DNA from 2 places in the Paenibacillus sp. 01T443 genome. Region 2 is predicted to be linked to the other one. Evidence: riboswitches for the same ligand, from Rfam matches in the RefSeq annotation. Region 2 holds a riboswitch; the other holds the start of a gene.

What was found. Region 2 has a riboswitch for cyclic di-AMP ahead of AC1DLI_RS03470 (hypothetical protein). Riboswitches for the same ligand answer to the same signal wherever they lie in the genome.
Region 1: another riboswitch for cyclic di-AMP. It lies ahead of AC1DLI_RS05995 (TrkH family potassium uptake protein); the one in region 2 lies ahead of AC1DLI_RS03470 (hypothetical protein).

Annotation. Positions count from the first base shown of each region.
Region 1 covers NZ_JBFTPE010000003.1:342,230-346,620, reverse strand. Annotated here, with positions in the region: gene AC1DLI_RS06005 (cation:proton antiporter) at 1-403, opposite strand, end outside; gene AC1DLI_RS06000 (potassium channel family protein) at 433-1,095, opposite strand; gene AC1DLI_RS05995 (TrkH family potassium uptake protein) at 1,115-2,455, opposite strand; cyclic di-AMP (ydaO/yuaA leader) riboswitch at 2,549-2,752, opposite strand; gene AC1DLI_RS05990 (CPBP family intramembrane glutamic endopeptidase) at 2,997-4,391, shown strand, end outside.
Region 2 covers NZ_JBFTPE010000002.1:194,006-198,396, forward strand. Annotated here, with positions in the region: gene kdpA (potassium-transporting ATPase subunit KdpA) at 1-1,421, opposite strand, end outside; gene kdpF (K(+)-transporting ATPase subunit F) at 1,438-1,515, opposite strand; gene AC1DLI_RS03470 (hypothetical protein) at 1,639-2,043, opposite strand; cyclic di-AMP (ydaO/yuaA leader) riboswitch at 2,213-2,380, opposite strand; cyclic di-AMP (ydaO/yuaA leader) riboswitch at 2,471-2,671, opposite strand; cyclic di-AMP (ydaO/yuaA leader) riboswitch at 3,067-3,228, shown strand; gene AC1DLI_RS03475 (hypothetical protein) at 3,235-3,660, shown strand; gene AC1DLI_RS03480 (ABC transporter ATP-binding protein) at 3,782-4,391, shown strand, end outside.

The DNA.
Region 1 (4,391 bases), on a different contig from region 2:
CGATAACAGAGGCTGCGAGAAGCGCGTACATCCATTCTATGCCGAAAATAAAATGGATAGCTGTGCCTACGACCGCAACGGTTATAAGAACGCCCGGAACACTCAGCAAGGCGACCGTCCATTTCACTTTGCTTAGCCCGGGTAGACTAATATTGCGCCCTCCGTCAAATAAAATAACGGTCGAGCCTACTATTAATATCAGCTGGTTAATTAAGGAGCTGCTTGATTCATTGATCCAGTGCAAGCCCTGTCCAAGCAGCACGCCTACTATAATAAAAGCAGCTACATCAGGGATGCGAAGATGGACAGCCGCTCGGCCTGCCAGCATACCGGCTGTTACGATGAGAATAAGCAATATAAGCAGATGATGAATGACTGGTGTTGCCGCGGTTTCCAACTGCATCTCACTTCCGTTCTTGAAGCTGAGGCTTCTTAGCGTATTACCGTTTCCTCAAAGTCTTCGATTTGCTCATTCGTTCCAATAATAACCATCACATCGCGTAAAGCAAGCACGTCCGTTGCCGTAGGCGCAATAATAATACCGCTTGGCTTATTAATGGCTACGATGCTGCAGCCAAATCTGGCGCGCGGATTTAAATCATGCAGCGATTTACCGTCCAAGCATTGGGGTACCGCAAGCTCCGCAATAGTATATTCCTTTGAAAGCTCAATATAATCGAGCAGGTTCGGAGAAACGAGCTGATGCGCAACCCTGATTCCCATATCTCTCTCCGGATAGACGACACGGTCAACGCCTATTTTCTCAAGCACGCGACCATGAAGCTCACTCATCGCCTTGGCGACAACTTGCTTTACGCCTAAGTCCTTAAGCAGAATCGTCGTCAAAATACTGGATTGAATGTCATCGCCAATTGCGACAACACCGCAGTCAAAGTTCCGCACGCCGAGCGAACGCAGCGTTTCCTCATCTGTGCAGTCGGCCGATACGGCATAGGTAAGCACGCCGCTCATTTCCTGAACGGCTTCCTCATCCTTGTCAATGCCGAGTACCTCATGACCGAGCTCAACGAGCTCCCGTCCCAGGCTTGAGCCAAAACGGCCTAATCCAATAATGACAAACTGCTTCTTCTTTATTCCCACTTGCGTATGTCTCCTATCCAATCGTAATTTTGCCTTCAGGATGCCGGTACAATTCTTTTTCTGTGCGCGGTCCTAACGCATAAGCAAGCGTCAATGGACCAAGCCGACCAGCAAACATCGTTAATGCAATGACTATTTTCCCAACATTGCTGAGCTCTGGCGTAACGCCCACGGACAAGCCTACCGTACCGAAGGCTGACGTCGCTTCGAACAACAGTTTAATAAACGCTTGATCCTCGGTCATCGACAAGATCATCGTAACGACAATGACCAGCCCTAGTGAAATCAAGGTAATGGTAAGCGCCTTGAAAATCCTGTCTTTGCCGAGCCGGTACCGAAAGAGCACGATATCATCACGTCCGCGAATCATCGCAACAACGGCACCAATCAAAGTCGTAAAGGTCGTTGTCTTAATCCCGCCGCCGGTTGACCCGGGTGACGCACCGATGAACATCAAAATGATCGTAAAAAATACGGTGGCCTGACGAAGAGCCGTATAATCCAGCGTATTAGCCCCTGCTGTCCTTGGCGTTACAGACTGGAAAAAAGAGGACCAAATTTTACCGCTCCAGTCCAAAGACCCAAGCGTCTTCGAATTGGAAAATTCAAAAACAAAAATAACGATTGCACCTACTGCTATTAATGTTCCCGTCATGGAAAGAACAACTTTACTATGCAGCGATAACCTTTGGTTTTTACGGAATTCCATTAGATCCGACATAACGACAAAGCCCAAGCCTCCCGTTATGATGAGCATCATAGCTGCTATATTGACGATCGGGTCCTCTACATAAAGCGTAAGGCTTCGGTAGTTTCCGAAAATATCAAACCCGGCGTTATTGAACAACGATACGGCGTGGAATGCACCGAAAAACAACGCTTTGCCTATAGGCATATCAAATGTAAACCTGGTGGAAAAAAGGATAAATCCGACAAATTCGATTGTTAATGAATAAACGATAACCCGCCTGATCAATCTTACGATTCCTTCCATGCTCGATTGATTCATAGCCTCCTGCAGCAATAACCGCTCGCGTAATGAAATTTTCTTGCGCAGCACGAGCGCGACAAGCGTTGCCATTGTCATAAAGCCGAGTCCGCCGAGCTGGAACAGGCACATTAATATAACCTGACCCGCCACCGAAAAATAAGTGCCTGTATCTACGACAACCAGCCCCGTTACGCAGGTGGCTGACGTTGCCGTAAACAATGCGTCTATAAAAGGCAGCCTCTCCCCGTTCGCCGATGCAAACGGCATGGATAATAACAGTGCACCCAGTAATATAATAAGAGCAAACCCGCTTACCAATATCCGTGGGGGCGACCATTTAAGAACATTCCAATCAACTTTCATTCTTCTAACCTTCTTCAGCGATATGTCATAACCAATCAATATCTATATTTAAGCATAAAAAAAAGCACTGAAACTCAAGTGCTCTATGCGATGAGTCCTGTTCCATGATGCCTACGAGGTTAGCTGACGGATTCGGGCCTGGACAGGCAGCCCTATTCGGCGGCGGAAGACAATGCTTCACCGCTAAAATTCACCCCATGCCGCCAATTATGAATCGATTCGCCTGAATCTCAATCATATCTTTTGACAGCTTTATGGTTCCCCCGATTTCCTTAGGAAATTCGGCTTGCTATGCGATTTGTATGACGTTAACGATTATAATCCCAAAGCAGTCTTGATATAAAGCTGACGTTTGGGACAAACAAGACGATTTTAGACCAAATAAGGGCAACCGGACGAAGCAGTAAGCATCAAGCTTGCCGGACATCGTTATTTCGCATTATTTTGAGAGTAAACGTGCTTTTTCATTGGATAATTCAGGGATTTATATGTTAAGGTATTGGAATAAGCTATTTATTAAAAGGACAGTTGAGGTGAACCCATGATTGATTCAATCAAGCCGAATGAATGGAAACGTTTTCTATGGGCTGCGATTGCCTGCTTCCTCATTTACGCTGCTGTTGAAGTAGGACCCATGATCGCATCCATCGTTTCCGGAGAAATAGACACAAAGGTTATTGAAAAGACTGCCGCCGAGGACCGCGCTTCTGCTTTCGCCGAGAAGCAAACGGGCCTTCAGGTGAAATCGGCGAAAGCCGTGCATCAAACCGATAAGCTGATGAACGGCTACTTATCCAAGCATAAGCTGATCGAAACGTATAGCGATAAATATGATCAGAGCTTTCCTACGGATACGTTTCAAGTCGATTTGAAATTTACGGACGGCGGAAACGGCTTCGTATATGTACATATGCAAAGTGAAAAGATCGTAGCCTGGAACTTTCATATTGACGGACAAGAGCTGGCAGACGCTGATAAAAACAAGGTGGTTAATGCTTTTCTAGCCACTCAGAGCCTTGGAGGCGCTGCATTTAAAGAAAGTAAAATAGAAGAAAACGGCGAGTGGCATGGCGAAGCGCCTGCCGGCTATGTCATCGAAGAAGCTGCGCTTAACATCGATATCTACGCGCAGAACATCCATGGAAAAAACATGGTCACCAAATATAAACCAGCATTCGTTGCACCTGCTGACTATATCAAATATGTGAAGAAGCAGGATAAATGGGCAGGCTTCCTTACCGGCTTCGGTTACATGTTCATGAGCTTCGTTCTTTTTGTTCTAGCCATTATTTACGCAGTGCTGTACCGAAAATTCACGTCTTTCAAATACGGCATTATTTTGACCGTCGTTTATTTTATCACCTATATCATTATGAACTTGAATGTACTCGACGGCATTCGAGCTTCGTTAGGCGAAAACGAGCTGGCCGGGCAAGCTGTCCTGTTTACTGCCATATTCACAGTTCTGTTAACCATTCCGATGGCCGGATCCATATATATCTCAATCGTAGCCGGCGACGGACTATGGAAAGCCCAGGGCCGTGCCTTATGGCCGCGATTCGGTCAGAAGGGGTATGGAGATTATGTATGGCGGAGCATGGGGCTTGCTTATTTATTCGCAATTATTTTGTTTGCCGTTCAATCGGTTATCTTCATTGCGCTTAGGCTGACGATCGGTACTTGGGATACGTCTGATGCTACCCAATCGCCTTACAATATGGGCATTCTATGGCTCATGCCCGTCCTTGCTTGGGCTGCCGCTATTTCCGAGGAAGCCGTCTTCCGCTTCTTCGGCATCGGGTTATTCCGCAGATGGTTCAAAAATACGTTTGCCGCAGCGCTGTTCCCTACTCTATTTTGGGCGCTTGGGCATGTGATGTATCCGTTCTACCCGTCCTCGACAAGATTGATCGAGCTGATGATTATCGGCCTTCTG
Region 2 (4,391 bases):
AATCCTTCAAAGCCGGAACCATTGTTCGCTGCCGATGACGTATATTCGTAGAGCACCTGACTGATGCCGTGGAACCCTGGATTTGTTATCGCGACGGTTCCGAGATCGCTCATGAAGGCGATCGCAGTCGGCACTAATATAATGAAAGGATGAGCCAATATGGCTATCGCAATCAGCTTCATTTCACGCGGTTCGATTTTGCGCCCAAGAAACTCCGGCGTCCTGCCGACCATTAGCCCGCATATAAATACAGCCAATATCGCATACATAAGCATATTGATAAGCCCGACGCCTTTGCCGCCGAAAACAACATTGAGCATCATTTCCGCGAGCGGTACTAAACCGCCAAGCGGAGTAAGCGTATCATGCATATTGTTTACGGTGCCGGTCGTTGCGGCCGCAGTCACCGTCGTGAACAGCGCGGATTGCGCGATACCGAAGCGAACCTCCTTGCCTTCCATGCTGCCTTGCGAAGCGTCGATGCCAAGAGCGTTCATCGCCGGGCTTCCGACTTTCTCCGATGTATAGGCAACGCTCAGGAAGACGAGGAACAAGCACATCATCGCTGAGAAAATAACCCAGCCTTGCTTTTTATTCTTAGCGAATAGCCCGAACGTGTAAGGTAATGCAGCAGGCAGTGCCCACATGCATAAAATTTCAATTACGTTAGTGAGTGGATTCGGATTCTCAAACGGATGGGCCGAGTTGACGCCAAAAAATCCGCCGCCGTTCGTTCCCAAATGCTTGATCGATTCCAGTGAAGCTACAGGCCCGATCGCAATTTGCTGCATTGCGCCTTCCAGCGTCTTGACCGTTAACGTCGGATCGAGCGTTTGCGGCACCTGAAGCACTACAAGCACAAGTGTAATAATGAAGGAAATAGGAAGAAATATTCTCGTATGCGCCTTAACGAAATCCTCAAAGAAATTACCGATCGTTTTGCCTTTGCTCGTTATTCCGCGAACAAATGCGATAGCTGCCGAGAAGCCCGTCGCCGCGGAGGTGAACATCATCATCATGATGACGGCCATTTGCGAGAAATAAGATAAGGCACTTTCCCCGCTATAATGCTGCAGGTTTGTATTCGTCATAAAGCTGATAACGGTATTGAAGGCAAGCGTTGGCTCCATACTGCCCATCGCGTTCGGATTGAACGGCAGCGCGTTTTGCAACCGCAGAATCAGATAGCTGAACGCTACCAAAACGATATTTGTCGCAATAAAGCTTAGCGCGTATACCTTCCAGCTCATTCCCTCACGGTGTTTTAAGCCGATAAGCTTGTAAATGAACCGTTCCGTGCCTCCGTAAACTTTGTCCAAACGATTCTGTTCATTCGAAAATACATGGTAGACGTACGTACCTAGCGGCTTGACAAGCAGGACGAGAACTGCAATGACTACCAGCATCTGTAAAATATCCATCGTAACTCCTCCTGGGCTAAAATTTTTCCGGATTAATTAAGGCATAGATCAAATAGACGAAGACGAACAACCCCAGAATGGTCACAATAATCATCCGTTATCGCCTCCCGATTGCTCAATGACATTGCCGCACCAAGTCAAAAAACCGTAAAACAAACCAAAGCATGCTATTAAGACAATAACCATATACACATCTACCATAGGAATTCCTCCTGCATCATTTCCTGCATTTGTTTAATAAAAAACCTACCTCGCCGTTTTTTGAATAAACGATATGATCTGCTCCAAGACCTTTGTAAATGGCCCGCGGATTCCATGACTGCGTAATCACGTAAATGGACTTTGACGTCCATGCCCTACAGCACTGCACAAAACGACAGCTTAGCGTGAAACTGCTCTCAAATATGAAAACCTCACGGATATAAAAATCCGGTACATCCCAGCTTTTCCTATCATTAGTATCCACATAGAGCACATTAGCTATTCCCTGTCTCCGAAGCAGCTTCTCCTCTTGCTTGCTGTTGGTCAGCACCATGAAAGGAAGCTCGTGAAATTCCAAAATTTTTATGAACGATTTGCCAGACTCGCTTAGCCCGGCGACAATAATATGCTCATTTTCCAAAGCGGTTCTCCTCCAAATGTTGAAAAAAAGGCAACAAAAAAGAAGCCTTAGGAAAAGAGGAACTTTCCCCGCAGCTTCTTGACCCGCAGCCGAGCATAAACGGCTTATACCGCCATTTGACGGCGAAGCTCGTTTTGCATAATAAAGCCGCAGGTAGCGCGATGGTTGTTGCCTCTCTCGAGTACGCTTGCGAGGTTAGCTGTCGGATTCGGGCGTGAGAGTCGCCCTACGCTTGGCAAAGTCCAAGTGATTCACCCCATGAGACGATTCGTATTTGCACACGAACGCTCGTTGGTTCCCCCGCTCCTGCTGCTGCAGGACTCAGCGTTTTAGATCCTTTCTTACCAGCTGCTCCTGTTTTGGACAGCAAAAAACCGCAGAGGCATATGACTCTGCGGTCGAAATTAATCGATCACAAGTTTCATCATTCCTCTCTCGATCCACGCTTACGAGGTTAGCTGACGGATTCGGGCGGTGAGAGTCGCCCTACTTTGCCTGGCATCCATGGTGCCAGGTCAAAGATTCACCCCTGCAATGCTGCCATCCGACTCTCACATCGAACATGCGCACTGCCTAACATTTGGTTCCCCCGCTTTCCGCTTTCACGGAAACTCAGCGATCAGTCAATCGAAACTTATTGTAAATCCTGTATCGAATCTTACTCCTCGCTAAACCTGCTGTAAAGAGGCCTCGCAGGTCAAATCAAGTCATTATAGACAAAAAAGAGATAGTGTCAACGCTTTCATTGATCACTATCTCGGTATACCTCACTATTTCTACGTTTATCTCTCGTTTTTATAATTAATGACAGTAGCCTATATACTGAAATACTAAGCAAATAAACAGATTTCTTCAAATATGAGAATGAGTGAGCATCAGCGAGATTTTTGAAGAATAAACCTCTTTTAGCGCATGAAATGATCGTATTACTTTATAAATGACAATATGGCGCCAAATCCCCAAAAACCTATGTTTTACAAAAGATGGCTGCGGGTTTACTATAGACGGCAAGCCGACTACGGCAAACAATTATCGCTGAATTTTTCAATGAAAAAACGGGGGAACCAATCGCGAGCGGCAACATTGTACGTTTGCATGGGGTGAGTCCGGAGCTTAAGCCTCCGGTAGGGCAGCTCTCTAGTCCGAATCCGTCAGCTAACTTCGTAAGCGAACTGAGGAGAGATTTTATTTATGTTGACACAAACTGCAGTCCCTTTACCTTGTTTGGATGAACAGCTTTCTTCTATACGTATTAAAAGAATCGAGGTTTTTGTCATCCCCGCTTTCGAAGCTGACTCCTCTGGTTTTCTAGTTCGTCTTCGTATTACAAGCAATTTGGGTCACGGTTGGAGTGAATTATTTATTAGCAGATCCGAAAAACCTCTCGACTGGATCAACTGGAGCAGCCTGCTTCTTCGTTTTATCGGTATTAATCACCAAACCTATTTTACAGATCGTTATCAGGATAGAGCCTCAAAGGATGAGCGCATTTATCGTTTGTTTTTCAATGCTGCGGAGCAAGTAGGCGCACAGCCAACCTCTCTTAATTACCAAGAGTACCAAGCTGAAGAATCTGCTCTTCTAGAACGAGCTGTCTCTTACGTATCTTTATTCTAATAACACCTAGCGGATTCGATAACTTTTGCGGAGATGGAGGTATATTGGGAGATATTGAAAATAGCATTTTACAAATAGATAAAAGCATTTCTACCCACTCATAATACGAGGAGGTTTTACCATGAATGTCATAAATATCAGCGACTTGACCAAAACGTACGGGAAAGCAAGGGGAATCACGAAAGTCAGCTTTCATGTTGAAGAAGGCGAAATTTTCGGGTTCATCGGACCGAACGGAGCTGGAAAATCTACGACGATCAGAACTTTGTTGTCTCTGATTTACCCGACTAGCGGCAAAGCCGAGATCTTCGGCAAGGATTGCATCAAGTTTGCCCCCGAAATTGCCAAGCAAATCGGATATTTGCCTTCGGAGGTTTTCTATTATGACAATATGAAGGTGATCGACCTCTTAAAATACTCGGCAAGCTTTTACAAGAAGGATTGCAGCAAAAGAATCAAAGAGCTGGCTGAGATCATGGATCTTGATTTAAAAAAGAAAATCGACGACTTATCGCTCGGCAACAAAAAGAAAGTCGGGATTGTCCAAGGATTGCTTCACGAACCCAAATTAATCATACTCGATGAACCGACCAGCGGCCTTGATCCGTTAATGCAGCAAAGATTCTTCGATCTGCTGCTGGAGGAGAATAAAAAGGGAGCAACCATCTTGTTTTCATCCCATATCTTAAGCGAGGTTCAGCGTTTATGCGATCGGGTCGCCATCATAAAGG